2 regions of the Nonomuraea diastatica genome follow, and region 2 is predicted to be linked to the other one. Evidence: riboswitches for the same ligand, from Rfam matches in the RefSeq annotation. Region 2 holds a riboswitch; the other holds the start of a gene.
The links. Region 2 has a riboswitch for glycine ahead of gcvP (aminomethyl-transferring glycine dehydrogenase). Riboswitches for the same ligand answer to the same signal wherever they lie in the genome.
Positions count from the first base shown of each region.

Region 1 (7,647 bases), on a different contig from region 2:
CGCCAAGGCGGGCGAGATGTGCGAGCGGTTCGACACGCTCCACCTCGTCGACGGCGACACCCTGGTCGGATCGGTGCCGACGTACAGAGGCGAGGGCAAGACCTTCCTCTGACCTCCGGCGTCACGCGCCGGGCGTCCTCGGCCGGTATGTGGTGCGTCGGGCGTACCGGGGCGTCTTCGCGGTGTGCGGAGCGTCAGGCGCGCCGCCTGCGGCGTCGCCGCCAGAGCACGATGGCCGCCCCCACGACCAGCACCGCCCCGACACCGATCAGGACAGGTCCCAGGTCGGGCCGCTCGTCCTCCCACGCCTGCTCGGCACCGTCGTCGTAGGCGACCGGCCGCGGCGCCACCCCGAGCGCGTCGCCCACGGACGCCACGAAGTGCCCCGCCCTGCTCTTGACGTCGGTCACTGTGCGTTCGGCGACCCGCTTGGGGCTCACCCGGTCGGCAATGGCGTCGACCGTCTGCGCCAACTCAGCGCGCGTCCGCGCGATCCGCCGCTCCAGCTCGTCAGGATCGGTGTCAGCCATGGCGTCTCCTCTCGACCGTACGCGTGGCCGCGCCCGCTTCGTGTGCCGTGCGGGCTCCGTCGGTAGTGGTCGTGATCAGTCTGTCAGGTCGGCAGGCCGTACGGCACGGCGGCCGGGCCGGTAGGTTTGCGGGAAGAAGTCAGGAGGGCCCATGACAGAGACCAAGCTCGCGCCCGGCGACGCCGCGCCCGAGTTCGTGCTACCCGCCGCCGACGGAACCACCGTTTCCCTCGGCGACCACCGCGGCAAGCGGGTGATCCTCTATTTCTACCCCGCCGCGATGACGCCCGGCTGCACCAAGCAGGCGTGCGATTTCCGTGACAACCTCAGCCAGTTGACCGCCGAGGGTTTCGTGGTCCTCGGCGTGTCGAAGGACAAACCGGAAAAGCTCGCCAAGTTCGTCGAGCGTGACGCGCTGACCTTCCCGCTGCTCTCCGATCCCGACCTCGTCGTCCACGAGGCGTACGCCGCCTATGGCCCCAAGAAGTTGTACGGCAGGGAGATCGTGGGGGTCATCCGCTCGACGTTCGTCATCGACGGCGACGGGAAGGTGGAGCAGGCGCTCTACAACGTGAAGGCGACGGGGCACGTGGCGTCGTTGAAGAAGAAGCTGGGCCTGGCCTGAGCCCGCTCGCGGGCCCTGCGGAAAGGGCCCACGCCCTTCTCTGTGCCCTTGTCTGCCTCCTTTCTCCCGGGCCATCCTCTGGCCGGCCTCATCACGGATGCGCTTCGTCCTCACCCAGAGCGCTAAACTGTCTGAAGCCCGCTTTCGGCGGGGACTACGCGGGCGTGGCGAAATGGCATACGCGGCAGGTTTAGGTCTTGTTGGTGGAGACACCGTGGGGGTTCGAATCCCCCCGCCCGCACAACTGAAGCGCCGAACGGGCTGCGGCCTTTCCTGGAGCCTTTCTCCAAATAGGCCGAGCATTTCCCGGCTTACGTGACAAATCACCACCCGCGTGCCCGCTCCTCGCCGTGGGAGCGGGCCTGCACGATGGCCGGGCTGATACAGGGAACGTCAGCACTCGATCACGTTGACGGCCAGGCCGCCGCGTGAGGTCTCCTTGTATTTGTCGAGCATGTCGCGGCCGGTGTCGCGCATGGTCTTGATCGCCTTGTCCAGCGCCACGAAATGGCGGCCGTCGCCGCGCAGGGCGATCCTGGCCGCGGTGATGGCCTTGTTCGAGGCGACCGCGTTCCGCTCGATGCACGGGATCTGCACGAGCCCGCCGATCGGGTCGCAGGTCAGCCCCAGGTTGTGCTCGATGCCGATCTCGGCGGCGTTCTCGACCTGCTCCGGCGTGCCGCCGAGCGCCTCCGTGAGGCCCGCCGAGGCCATGGAGCAGGCGGAGCCGACCTCGCCCTGGCAGCCCACCTCGGCGCCCGAGATCGAGGCGTTCTCCTTGAACAGCACGCCGATCGCGCCGGCCGTGAGCAGGAAACGCACCACGCCGTCCTCGTCCGCGTGGGGGACGAAGCGGGTGTAGTACGTCAGGACGGCCGGGATGATGCCGGCGGCGCCGTTGGTGGGCGCCGTGACGATGCGGCCCCCCGCGGCGTTCTCCTCGTTGACCGCCAGCGCGAACAACGTCACCCAGTCCATGGCCTGCAGCGGGTCCTTCTCGGCCGGCTCCGACTGCAGGCGGCGGTGCAACTGGTTGGCGCGGCGCTTGACCTTGAGCCCGCCGGGCAGGACGCCCTCCTTGGAGATGCCGCGGCGCACGCACTCCGACATGACCTGCCAGAGGCGCAGCAGCTCCGCGCGGACCTCCTCCTCGGTGCGCCCGAACGCCTTCTCGTTCTCCAGCATGATCGCCGACATCGACAGGCCGGTGTTCGTGCAGTGTTTGAGCAGCTCTTCGCCGGTCGTGAAGGGGTAGGGCAGGACGGTGTCGTCCGGCTTGATGCGGTCGGCGCCGGTGGCCTTCTCGTCCACGACGAAGCCGCCGCCGACCGAGAAGTAGACCTTCTCCCTGAGCGGCTCGCCCGCCGCGTCGTAGGCGGTGAAGCGCATGCCGTTCGGGTGCTCGGGCAGCGTGATCTTGCGTTCGAAGACGAGGTCCTGGCCGACGACGAAGGGGATCTCGTGGCTGCCGTACAGCCGGACGGTGCCCGACTCGCGCATCTCGGCCAGGCGGCCTTCGATGGTGTCGACGTCGACCAGCTCGGGCTTCTCCCCGGACAGGCCGAGCAGAACCGCCTTGTCGCTGCCGTGGCCCTTCCCGGTCAGGCCGAGCGAGCCGTACAGGATGGCCTCGACGCGGGCCACGCCCGGCAGCAGGCCGTCCTGGTGCAGCCCGCGGGCGAACTTGTGTGCGGCGGCCATCGGGCCTCCCGTGTGGGAGCTCGACGGGCCGATGCCGATCTTGAAGAGGTCGAAGACGCTGATCGCCATTGATGATGCGCCCTTCATGAGTGCCGGGGCCCGGACGCGGGCCCCGGCGTCAGCCGATGAGACCTGGCAGGGTCAGGACTCGCCCGAGGTGAGCGCGGCGTACTCCTCGGCGGACAGCAGGTCCTCCGGGGCGCCTTCCATGCGCACCCGGAACATCCAGCCCTCGCCGTACGGGTCGCCGTTGGCCAGGCTCGGGTCGTCCGCGAGGGCCTGGTTGACCTCGGCGATCTCGCCGCCCACGGGCGTGTAGATCTCGCTGACCGACTTGGTCGACTCCACCTCGCCGACGGAGTCGCCCGCCTCGACGATCGAACCGACCTCGGGGAGCTGCACGAAGACGACGTCACCAAGGGCGTCGGCGGCGTAGGCCGTGATGCCGACGGTCACGGTGAGGCCGTCCTCGACCCCGGAAACCCACTCGTGTTCCTTGGTGTAGCTCAGGTCGTCAGGGATGTTGCTCACTTGTTCCTCCTGTAAAAGGGCAGCTCGACCAGGTCCATGGGTTCATGGCTGCCCCGGATGTCCACAGCCAGGCCTGAGTCGGCTCCGGTGTCCACGTAGGCCAGCGCGATGGGCTTGCCCAGGGTCTGGGAGGGCGCACCGCTGGTGACCTCGCCGACGACGGCGCCGTCCTTGGTGACCGGGTAGCCGTGGCGCGGCACCCGGCGGCCCCGGGCGACCAGACCGACGAGACGGCGCCGCGGGGGGTCGTCCTTGACCGCCTCCAGCGCCGACCTGCCGACGAAGTCGCCCGGCTTGTCGAATTTCACCACCCTGCCCAGCCCCGCGTCGAACGGAGTCAGCTCGGCGCTCAGTTCGTTGCCGTACAGGGGCATGCCGGCTTCGAGCCTGAGCGTGTCGCGGCTGGACAGGCCGGCGGGCTTGAGCCCGTACGGCTCGCCCGCGGCCACGAGCGCGTGCCAGAGCGGCACCGCGTCCTGGTTGGCCACGAACAGCTCGAACCCGTCCTCCCCGGTGTAGCCGGTGCGTGCGATGAGCGCCTGCCGCCCGTCGACCAGCCCTGCCAGGCCCGCGTAGTACTTGAGCCCGGCCAGGTCGGCGTCGGTGAGCGTGGTGAGGATCTCCTGCGAGCGGGGTCCCTGGACGGCGATCAGCGCGTACTGCTGCGAACGGTCATCGACCACGGCGTCATACGCCTTGGAGCGGCTTTCCAGCTCCTCGGCGACTTTTTCGTAGTTCGAGGCGTTTGCCACGACCATGAACTCCTCGCCCCCGAGCCGGTAGACGATGAGGTCGTCCAGCACCCCGCCTCGCCCGCTGACGATCATGGTGTATCTCGCTCGTCCGGGCGTCACGGCCGACATGTTGCCGACCAGCGCGTAGTCCAGCGCCGCGGCGGCCTGCGGCCCGGTCACGAAGATCTCGCCCATGTGCGAGAGGTCGAACAGCCCGGCGGCCTCGCGGACGGCTCTGTGCTCCGCGGACTCGCTCCCGTACCGGAGTGGCATGAGCCACCCCGCGAAGTCGGTCAGCGTCGCGCCGAGGCTTTCGTGCACGTCTCGTAGCGGAGTAGGTCGGGACATTTATCGCACCTCAGGACAGGATCGGATGCCAGCATCCTCCCCCTCTGTCATCGATGCCTGAGAGCTTCGCCCGAGTTTTGCCGGACTTTCACCTTCGGCGAGGCCCTGCGGGCCTGCTTTCCAGAGGTCACCTTCCGGGAGGATTCTCCCGGTCAGCCGTGCGGTCCTTTGCCTTGAGAGGTTCGCGGGGAGGGCTTGCTCCTTCAGGGACCCTGACCGGCTGTCAGGGTGCTCTCCCGCACGGTTTGCTGGTGTGTCCCGCCAGCCTAGTAGTGATTTGGGGGTCTTGTCGCGTTCTGCCCGTCGCCCTCATCCGTCAGCAGGCCGCCACCAGGGCCTCGAAGAGGGCGTGGTCCTCGGCCGCCTCCGGGTGCCACTGCGCCGCCACGGTGAACGGCCCCGAGTCCAGCTCCACCCCTTCGACGGTGCCGTCGGCGGCGGTCGCGGTCACGGTGAGGCCGGGGGCGAGGCGGTCGACGGCCTGGTGGTGATAGTGCGGCACCGTCACGGGTGCCGTGCCCAGCGCCTTGGCCAGGCGGGTGCCGGGGACGGGGGTGATGGGCAGGTGACCGAAACGTCCGGGCGCGGGGGAGTGTCCCGTGTGGCCGACCACGTCGGGCAGGTGCTGGTGGAGGCTGCCGCCGAGGGCGACGTTAAGCACCTGGAGGCCCCGGCAGATGCCGAGGAAGGGCAGGTGGGCGTCGAGGGCGGCGGCCAGCACGGCGAACTCGGCCTGGTCACGAAATTTGCGGATATAGCCGGTACGTTCCTCCGGCGTCTCGCCGTACCTCGCCGGATCGATGTCGCCGCCCCCGGCCAGGACGAGCCCGTCCAGGCGGCTCACCACCTGCGCGGCGTCCCCCGCGGGCGGGAGCACGACCGGCTGGCCGCCGGCGCGGACGACCTGCTCGACGTACATGTACGGCAGGAGCGCGGCCGGCATGTCCTCCCAGACCGTGAACGTCGCCGGCTCCACGTAACACGTGACCCCGATGACGGGACGTCGCACGATGACCCCCTAGAGCGGCGTGACGTAGGCGCCGGAGATGCCGCCGTCCACCAGGAACTCGCTGCCCGTGATGAACGAGGCGTCGTCGCTGGCCAGGAATGCGACCGCCGCCGCGATCTCCGACGCCTCGGCGAAGCGCCCGACCGGGACGTGCACCAGCCGCCGCTGGGCACGTTCAGGGTCCTTCGCGAACAGCTCCCGCAGCAGCGGCGTGTTCACCGGCCCCGGGCACAGCGCGTTCACCCGGATGCCCTCGCGCGCGAACTGCACGCCCAGCTCGCGCGACATCGCCAGCACCCCGCCCTTGGACGCCGTGTAGGAGATCTGCGAGGTCGCCGAGCCCATGACGGCCACGAACGACGCGGTGTTGATGATCGAGCCCTTGCCCTGGCGCCGCATGTACGGGATCGCGTGCTTGCAGCACAGGTAGACGCTGGTCAGGTTGACGTCCTGGACGCGGCGCCACGCGTCGATGCCGGTCTCCAGGATCGAGTCGTCGTCGGGCGGCGAGATGCCGGCGTTGTTGAAGGCGATGTCCACGCTGCCGTAGGCGTCGAACGCCGTACGGAACATCCGGACGACGTCGTCCTCGACGGCCACGTCGGCCCGTACGAAGAGGCCGCCGACCTCGTTGGCGGCCTTGACGCCCGCCTGCTCGTCGAGGTCGGCGCAGACCACCTTGGCGCCCTCGTCGGCGAACCTGCGCGCGGTGGCCAGCCCGATGCCGCCACCCGCGCCGGTGATCACCGCCACCCGATCCTGCAACCGCTTCATGTGCACGTCGCTTTCTACCTCATTCCCAGGAGATGAAGACGTTCTTGGTCTCCGTGAACGCCGCCAGGGCGTCGGGGCCGAGCTCCCGGCCCAGCCCTGACTGCTTGAAGCCGCCGAACGGGGTCCAGTAGCGGACCGACGCGTTGGAGTTCACCGACAGCGCGCCCGCCTCGACCGCTCGGGACACGCGGAGCGCGCGCCCGACGTCGCGGGTCCAGATGGAGCCGCTCAGCCCGTACGGGGTGTCGTTGGCGATGCGCACGGCGTCCGCCTCGTCCTCGAAGGGCGCCACCGACACGACCGGCCCGAAGATCTCTTCGGTGAACGTACGGTCGGTGACGTCCGGAGTGAGCACGGTCGGCGGGAACCAGTAGCCCTTGCCGCCGGGGCACGACCCCTGGAGGTAGGGGGCGCTCTCCTGGACGAAGCCGCGCACGCGGTCGAGGTGTTCGGCGCTGATCAGCGGGCCCATCTCGGTGCTCTCGTCGAGGGGGTCGCCGACGACGACGCCGCGTACGGCCTCGGTGAGGCGCTCCATGAACGCGTCGTACACGCTCGCCTGGACGAGCAGCCGGGACCTGGCGCAGCAGTCCTGCCCCGCGTTGTCGAAAACCGCGTAAGGGGCTGCTTGTGCCGCTCTGTCGAGATCGGCGTCCGCAAAGATGATATTTGCGGACTTGCCGCCTAGCTCCAGCGTGACCCGCTTGACCTGGGCCGCCGCCTTGGCCGCGATCTCCTTGCCCACCTCGGTCGAGCCGGTGAACACGATCTTGGCCACGTCAGGGTGCTCCACCAGCCGGGCGCCCGCGACCTCCCCTACCCCGGGCAGCACCTGGAGCACCCCTTCGGGGAGGCCCGCCGCCAAGGCCAGCTCGGCCAGCCTCAGCGCGGTCAGCGGAGTCCACTCGGCCGGTTTGACGATCACCGTGTTGCCGGCCGCCAGCGCCGGGGCCACCCCCCACGACATGATCAGCATGGGGAAGTTCCACGGCACGATGACGCCCACCACGCCCAGCGGCTCCTGGAAGGTGACGTCCACGCCGCCGGGCACCGGGATCTGCTTGCCGTGGTCGCGCTCGGGCGCCCCGGCGTAGAAGTGCAGCACGTCGCGTACGGCGCCGGCCTCCCAGCGGGCGTTGCCGATCGGGTGCCCGGCGTTGGCCAGCTCCAGCCGTGCCAGCTCCTCGCCGTGCTCGCCCACCAGGTCCGCGAACCTCCTCAGCAGCCGCGCCCGGTCGCCGGGCGACACCTGCCGCCAGGCGGCGTACGCCGTCCTGGCACGCTCCACCGCCCGGTCGACCTCGGCCGGGTCGGCCGCCTCGACGTCGGCGACGACGTCCTCCGTCGCCGGATTGACGATCTTCATCGGTCACCCGTCACATTCGCTCGAAACCA
Region 1 is NZ_SMKP01000063.1:31,202-38,848, forward strand. It holds gene E1294_RS22415 (amino acid deaminase/aldolase) at 1-112, shown strand, start outside; gene E1294_RS22420 (DUF3618 domain-containing protein) at 195-530, opposite strand; gene bcp (thioredoxin-dependent thiol peroxidase) at 682-1,155, shown strand; tRNA gene E1294_RS22430 (tRNA-Leu) at 1,314-1,396, shown strand; gene E1294_RS22435 (L-serine ammonia-lyase) at 1,549-2,925, opposite strand; gene gcvH (glycine cleavage system protein GcvH) at 2,998-3,387, opposite strand; gene gcvT (glycine cleavage system aminomethyltransferase GcvT) at 3,384-4,469, opposite strand; glycine riboswitch at 4,504-4,603, opposite strand; glycine riboswitch at 4,621-4,718, opposite strand; gene E1294_RS22450 (gamma-glutamyl-gamma-aminobutyrate hydrolase family protein) at 4,786-5,478, opposite strand; gene E1294_RS22455 (3-oxoacyl-ACP reductase) at 5,488-6,252, opposite strand; gene E1294_RS22460 (aldehyde dehydrogenase family protein) at 6,272-7,618, opposite strand; gene E1294_RS22465 (glutamine synthetase family protein) at 7,629-7,647, opposite strand, start outside.
Region 1: another riboswitch for glycine. It lies ahead of gcvT (glycine cleavage system aminomethyltransferase GcvT); the one in region 2 lies ahead of gcvP (aminomethyl-transferring glycine dehydrogenase).

Region 2 (7,647 bases):
CCCCGTACTTCGCAAACATGGCTATAAGGCACTACAAGTGCATTTCCTGGGCAAGGCCGCCATGTTCAATCTCATGTACGCCTTCCCTCTCCTCTTCCTTGCCTCCCACACTGGGTGGTATGCCGATATAGCCCGAATTGTCGGGTGGGCGTTCGCCCTATGGGGAACGGGCCTGTACTGGTGGGCGGGGGTGCTGTATGTGGTACAGGTGCGCCGGCTCGTAACCTCGGCCAAGAAGGAGTGATCGGGTGAAGGCGGTCGTCATGGCAGGCGGGGAGGGCACTCGGCTGCGTCCGATGACCGCCAACCAGCCCAAGCCTCTGCTCCCCGTGGCCAACCGCCCGATCATGGAGCACGTCCTGCGCCTGCTCAAGCGGCACGGCATCACCGAGACGGTGGTCACCGTCCAGTTCCTGGCCGCGCTCGTGCGCACCTACTTCGGCGACGGCGACGAGCTCGGCATGAACCTCCAGTACGCCACCGAGGACCTGCCCCTCGGCACCGCCGGCAGCGTCAAGAACGCCGCCGACCGCCTCCGCGACGATCGTTTCCTGGTCATCTCCGGCGACGCGCTGACGGATATCGATTTAACGGACATGATCCGGTTCCATCGCGAGAATGCGGCTCTGGTGACCATCGGGCTGAAACGCGTGCCGAACCCGCTCGAATTCGGGATCATCATCGTCGACGACGAGGGCAGGGTGCAGCGTTTCCTGGAGAAGCCCACCTGGGGCCAGGTCTTCTCCGACACAGTGAACACCGGCGTCTACGTCATGGAGCCCGAGGTCCTCGACGCCGTGGCCACCGGGGAGCCCGTCGACTGGTCCTCCGACGTCTTCCCCGCCCTCCTCGCCCGCGGCGCGGCCATCTACGGCTACGTGGCTGACGGCTACTGGGAGGACGTCGGCACCCACGAGAGCTATCTCAAGGCCCACGCCGACGCCCTGTCCGGCAGGGTCGCGGTGGACATCGGCGGCTTCGAGCTCTCGCCGGGGGTCTGGGCCGCCGACTCCGCCGCGGTCGACCCCGACGCCGTGCTCAAGGGCCCTTTGCTCATCGGCGACTACGCCAAGGTCGAGGCGGGGGCCGAGTTGCGCGAATACACCGTGCTCGGCAACAACGTCGTCGTCCGCGAGGGCGCCTTCCTGCATCGCGCGGTCGTCCATGACAACGTCTACCTCGGCCCCGGCACCCACCTGCGGGGCTGCGTCATCGGCAAGAGCACCGACGTGATGGCCGGCGCCCGCATCGAGGAGAACTCCGTCATCGGCGACGAATGCGTCATCGAGGCGGAGGCGTACGTCTCCAGCGGCGTCAGGGTCTACCCGTTCAAGACCATCGAGGCCGGCGCGGTCGTCAACACCAGCGTCATCTGGGAGTCGCGCGGCCAGCGCAACCTCTTCGGCCCGAGAGGCGTCAGCGGCCTGGTCAACGTCGAGATCACCGCCGAGCTGTGCGTCCGCCTGGCCAGCGCGTACGCCACCACTCTCAAGAAGGGCGAGCACGTCGTCACCTCGCGCGACTGCTCCCTGGCCGCCAGGGCGCTCAAGCGGGCCGTCATCGGCGCGCTCACCGCCGGCGCGATCAACGTGCTCGATCTGGAGGCGGCCCCGCTGCCGGTGGCCCGCTTCCACACCGCCAGAGGTCCGGCGGCCGGCGGGATCGCGCTGCGCACCACGCCGGGAGACCCGCAGAGCGTGGACATCGTCATTATGGACGACCGTGGCGCCGACCTGCCCCCGGCCGCCCAGCGCAAGTTGGAGCGGGTCTTCTCCCGCCAGGAGTTCCGCCGCGCCTTCCCCGGGGAGATCGCGGAGCTCGCCTACCCGGCCAGGGCCGTCGAGGACTACACCCACGACCTGCTGCGTCACGCCGGCGTGACCGGGGTCAAGGACATGAAGGTCGTCGTCGACTGCGCGGGCGGCACCTCGTCGCTGGTGTTGCCCACGCTGCTCGGCCGGGTCGGCGTCGAGGTGCTCACCGTCAACGCCCGCCTCGACGACGTCTCGCCCACCGAGACGCTCGCCGGGCGGCGGCGTGACCTGCAACGCCTGTCCGAGCTGGTCAGCTCCTCCCGGGCCGCCTTCGGCGTCAGGTTCGACCCGGTCGGCGAGCGCATCGCCCTGGTCGACGAGATGGGCCAGCTCATCAGCGAGGAACGCGCTCTGCTCGTCGTGCTCGACCTCGTCGCCGCCGAACGCAGGAGCGGCCAGGTGGCCCTGCCCGTCACCACGACCAGGGTCGCCGAGCAGGTGTGCCGCTTCCACGGCGTGCAGGTGCAGTGGACGTCCACCGCGCTCGACGCCCTCACCTCGGCCGCCGCCGGCCCCGACATGATCTTCGCGGCCGACGGGCGCGGCGGCTTCGTGGTGCCGGAGTTCAGCCCCGCGATCGACGGGCTGGCCGCGTTCCTGCGCCTGCTCGGCCTGGTCGCCCGCACCCGCCTGTCGCTCAGCCAGATCGACGCGAGGATCCCCGAGGTGAAGCTGCTCAGGCGGACGGTGCCGACACCGTGGGCGGCCAAGGGCGCCGTGATGCGCTCGGTCATCGAGGCGGCCGAGGCCGAACCGGAGGGCCGCCGCATCGACACCACCGACGGGGTGCGGGTGGCCCGCGACGACGGCAGTTGGGTGCTGGTGCTGCCGGCCGCCGCCGAGCCCGTCACCGACCTGTGGGCCGAGGCCCCCGATGTGGACGGCGCGCAGGCGCTGCTCGAACGCTGGGCCCGCATCGTGGAACAGGCCGCCACGTGACGCCGCGGCCGGGCAGCCGGGAGAACGGCCGCCCGTGATGTGCGCAGGCGGTCCCGCAAGATCGTAATGTAGAAACGCGCGGCGGCATGGACCGCAGGGCGGGGGCGACGGTAACTTTGTCTGCGTCCTGACCACAGTCCAGCGCCCCCGTCTTGACCTTTGCCGCTGATCAGCGTAAGTTGCGGCATTCGCAAACTTGAAAAAGCGAAGCGAGGCGCGCTCCAGAGCACCGTCGCCGCGTCTTCGCGGTAGGAGGCCGAGCCGATCGATGCCGAGCGTCTACTGCACGCAGTGCGGGCACGCCAACCCCGAGGATGCCCGTTTCTGTTCCCGCTGTGGGTCACCGCTGACCAGACTCGAGGTCTCCGGGGACACCACATCGACGATCTCGGTGGCGGGAATCGAGGCGTATGAGGCTGAGACAGGCGACATGCTCGTGGCCGAGCGGGCGCTGGTCGAGCAGCTGCCGCCCGGCGCGGCGCTGCTCACGGTGACCAGGGGGCCCAACCAGGGCAGTCGCTTCCGGCTCGACAAGGACCTGACCACGACCGGGCGCCATCCGGAGAGTGACATCTTCCTCGACGACATCACCGTCTCCCGCCGCCACGTCGAGTTCTACCGCCACCGCGGCGGCCAGTTCTCCGTGCGCGACGTGGGCAGCCTCAACGGCACCTACGTCAACAGGGAGCGGATCGAAGAGGTTCCCCTGCACTCCGGAGACGAGGTGCAGATCGGCAAGTTCCGCCTTGTCTTCCTGATGCGGGGCAACTCCGGGGCATGAGGGGGCGAAGCGGGCGACCGGCGGACGCCGTCTCGTGCGTGGCCATGCGGCAAGGGGAGGAGCGCGCATGACGTCGCAGGCGGCACGCTCGCACATGAGCATCGGGGAGGTGCTCGCGCTCCTGCAGGGCGAGTTCCCCGACGTCACCATCTCCAAGATCCGTTTCCTGGAGGGGGAAGGGCTGATCGAGCCCGAGCGCAGCCCGTCCGGCTACCGCAAGTTCACGCACCTGCACGTGGAGCAGCTGCGCTTCATCCTCACCGAGCAGCGCGACCACTACCTGCCGCTGCGGGTGATCAAGGACAAGATGGCGGAGGGCTTCGGCCGCCCCCGCGCCCTCCAGGGCAACGACAAACAGGAGATCAGGCTCAGCCGGGCCGAGCTGATCGAGGCCGCGAGCATCGACGAGGAGACCCTTGCCGAGCTGGAGGATTATGGCCTGCTCGCCCCGGTGGCCCGTCGCTACGACGAGGAGGCGCTCACGGTGGCGCGCACCGTCGGCGCCCTGGCCCGCTTCGGCCTGCGCGCCCGGCACCTGCGCGCGGTCAAGGCGGCGGCAGAGCGCGAGTGCGGCCTGGTCGAGCAGGCCGTCGCGCCGATACTCAAGCGGCGCGCCCCCGGTGCGATCGGCGAGGCCGACGAGGTGGGTAGGGAGCTCTCCGCACTCCTGCTCGACCTGCACGCATCCCTTGTGCGCACGGGCGTCCGGTCCGTGCTGGGGCGCTGAGACCCTGGCGAGCTGGGAGGCGGGGGCACATTCCAGGCCCGCCGGGTGTTACGTTGAAATGCAGAAGCCAGTCAGCAACGACCAAATAGCTGTGCCGGGTCACCGGTCAGGAATACGGAGCAGCCCGTGTTGCAGATGGAGGTTGTGGGCGTTCGGGTTGAAATGCCCACAAATCAGCCGATCGTCTTGCTGAAGGAGGCACACGGGGAGCGGTTCCTTCCTATATGGATTGGCATGACGGAAGCCACGGCCATCGCCCTGGCCCAGGCGGAGGAGCCTCCGCCGCGGCCGCTCACCCACGACCTTTTCCGAGACGTGCTGAGCGCCCTGGGCGTAGGCCTGCGGGCGGTCAACATCGTCGCCCTGCGTGACGGCATCTTCTTCGCCGACCTGGTGTTCTCCAACGGGGTGGAGGTGAGCGCGCGGCCGTCCGACTCGATCGCCCTCGCCCTGCGCACCGGAGCGCGCATCTTCGCCAGCGAAGAGGTCGTCCAGGAGGCTGGGGTGATCATCCCGGACGACCAGGAAGACGAGGTGGAGAAGTTCAGGGAGTTTCTTGACACGATCACTCCCGAGGACTTCGGCCGGGCGGGGTAGGTATTTCAGTGCATTTACGCTTCACGACGCGCCGAGCCGGATCGTTGACTGAGCATGGTCGCGGTCCTACGGTGCAAGTGAAACCCGTGGCCGCGCTTCACGTACCCCCAGATCAGGCCACGGGATGAGAGAAAGCCGGAGGTCCGCGTGGCGGTCAGCAGCGGCGAGGGAAAGACGGCCGGCCAGGAAGATCCGGTGCGGCGCGAAAGCGCGCGGCAGCGTGCCGGGGAGCAGGGTCTGCTCTTCGACGAACAGCCCGCGGCGCTGCCGGGCGACATCGGATACCGCGGGCCGACGGCATGCTCGGCGGCCGGCATCACCTATCGGCAGCTCGACTATTGGGCGCGCACGGGCCTCGTCGAGCCCACGATAAGAGCCGCGCAGGGCTCCGGCTCCCAGCGTCTCTACAGCTTCCGCGACATCCTGGTCCTCAAGGTCGTCAAGCGGCTCCTCGACACCGGGGTGTCGTTGCAGCAGATCCGCACGGCCGTGCAACATCTGCGTGACCGCGGGGTCGCCGACCTCGCGCAGATCACGCTCATGAGCGACGGCGTCAGCGTCTACGAGTGCACCTCGGCCGACGAGGTGATCGACCTGCTCCAGGGCGGCCAGGGCGTGTTCGGCATCGCGCTCGGCCGGGTCTGGCGCGAGGTCGAGGGCTCCCTCGCGGAGCTGCCGGGGGAACGCGCGGCGGTCGAGGACACCGTCCCGGCCGACCATCCCGCTGACGAACTCGCCCGCCGCCGCCGCGCCCGCCGCACGGGGTGAGCGTGGCTCTTGGCAGCCGTACGAATCGGGCGTAGTAACCTGAGGACAGCAAGGCCGACGACCCCGTGCGGGAGAGTCCCCGGGCCCCTGGGCTCCGGGGCGCCGAAGGAGCAACCCTCCCCGGAATCTCTCAGGCATCCCGTACCGCTCGGGCGAGGCAACTCTGGAAAGCAGGCGCACCCGCCAGGCGCGCCTCACCGACGGTGCAAGCCCCACCGGGGGTGAAGCTCTCAGGTCGCGACCCCGCGCTTGTCCGGGGTCCGCGCTGACAGAGGGGGAGATCCGGCACACGCCCGCGCCCTGGCGCCGGTCTCCACAGCCTCGGGAGGCATCTCCATGACCGATCTGTCCGCTCCGCCGTTCTCGTCCCGGCACATCGGCCCCTCCGAGTCCGAACAGCAGCGCATGCTCGAGGCCGTGGGCTTCGAGTCCGTGGCCGACCTGGTGGCGGTCGCCGTCCCCGAGTCCATCAGGGCCAAGGACCGTCTCACGCTGCCCGCCCCCGCCGGCGAGACCGAGGCCATCGCCGAGCTGCGCGCCCTGGCCGATCGCAACCAGGTGCTCACCTCGATGATCGGGCTGGGCTATCACGACACGGTCACGCCCGCCGTCATCCGCCGCAACCTGCTGGAGAACCCGGGCTGGTACACCGCCTACACCCCCTACCAGCCGGAGATCTCGCAGGGCCGCCTCGAGGCGCTGCTCAACTTCCAGACCGTCGTCTCCGACCTCACCGGCCTGCCCGTGGCCGGCGCCTCGCTCCTCGACGAGGCGACCGCCGCGGCCGAGGCCATGACGCTGGCCCGCAGGGCGGGCACGTCCAAGAGCGCCGTGTTCGTGGTCGACGCCGACGCGCTGCCCCAGACCAAGGCCGTTCTCGCCACCAGGGCCGAGCCGCTCGGCATCACGCTCGTGGAGCACTCCCTCGACGGCGAGCTGCCCGAGTGCTTCGGCGTGCTCGTGCAATACCCCGGCGCGTCCGGCCGGCTGAGTGACTTCCGCGCCGTGTCGGCCGCCGCGCACGAGGCGGGCGCCCTCGTCGTGGCCGCCGCGGACCTGCTGGCGCTGACGCTCGTGGCCGCCCCCGGCGAGCTGGGCGCCGACATCGCCGTGGGCTCCTCGCAGCGGTTCGGGGTGCCCTTCGGGTTCGGCGGCCCGCACGCGGCCTACATGTCCGTACGCGAGGGCCTGCAGCGCCAGCTGCCCGGCCGCCTGGTCGGCGTCTCCGTCGACGCCGACGGCGACCCCGCCTACCGCCTGGCCCTGCAGACCCGCGAGCAGCACATCCGCCGCGAGAAGGCCACCAGCAACATCTGCACCGCGCAGGTTTTGCTCGCCGTCATCGCGAGCATGTACGCCGTCTACCACGGCCCAGAAGGCCTGCGCCGCATCGCCCACCGGGTGCACCGCCACGCCGCCGCCCTGGCCGAAGGGCTGCGCCGGGCGGGTGTGGAGGTCGTGCACGCCGAGTTCTTCGACACCGTGCTCGTGCGCGTGCCCGGGCGGGCGTCCGCCGTGGTCGCCGCCGCCGCCGAGCGGGGCGTCAACCTCTGGCAGGTGGATGCCGACCACGTCTCGATCGCCTGCGACGAGAAGACCGGAGCCGCCGAGCTGGCCACGGTGCGGGCCGCGTTCGGGCTCCCGAGCACCCCTTCCGGCGCCCACACCGAGGTCGCGGGCGCCGCCGACGCGCTGCCCGCCTCGCTGCTGCGCGAGTCCGCCTACCTGACCCACCCGGTCTTCCACAGCCACCGCTCCGAGACCGCGATGTTGCGCTACCTGCGCCGGCTGCAGGACAAGGACATCGCGCTCGACCGGTCGATGATCCCGCTGGGCTCCTGCACGATGAAGCTCAACGCGACCACCGAGATGGAGCCGATCACCTGGCCGGAGTTCGCCGCCGTCCACCCCTACGCGCCCGCCGCCCAGGCCGAGGGCTACCTCGAGCTGATCGGCACGCTGGAGCGCTGGCTGGCCGAGGTGACCGGCTACGACGCCGTCTCCATCCAGCCCAACGCCGG
Region 2 is NZ_SMKP01000021.1:57,242-64,888, forward strand. It holds gene clsA (cardiolipin synthase ClsA) at 1-244, shown strand, start outside; gene E1294_RS10235 (mannose-1-phosphate guanyltransferase) at 249-2,753, shown strand; gene E1294_RS10240 (double zinc ribbon and FHA domain-containing protein) at 3,022-3,534, shown strand; gene ftsR (transcriptional regulator FtsR) at 3,602-4,261, shown strand; gene E1294_RS10250 (bifunctional nuclease family protein) at 4,388-4,858, shown strand; gene E1294_RS10255 (MerR family transcriptional regulator) at 5,006-5,626, shown strand; glycine riboswitch at 5,685-5,783, shown strand; gene gcvP (aminomethyl-transferring glycine dehydrogenase) at 5,963-7,647, shown strand, end outside.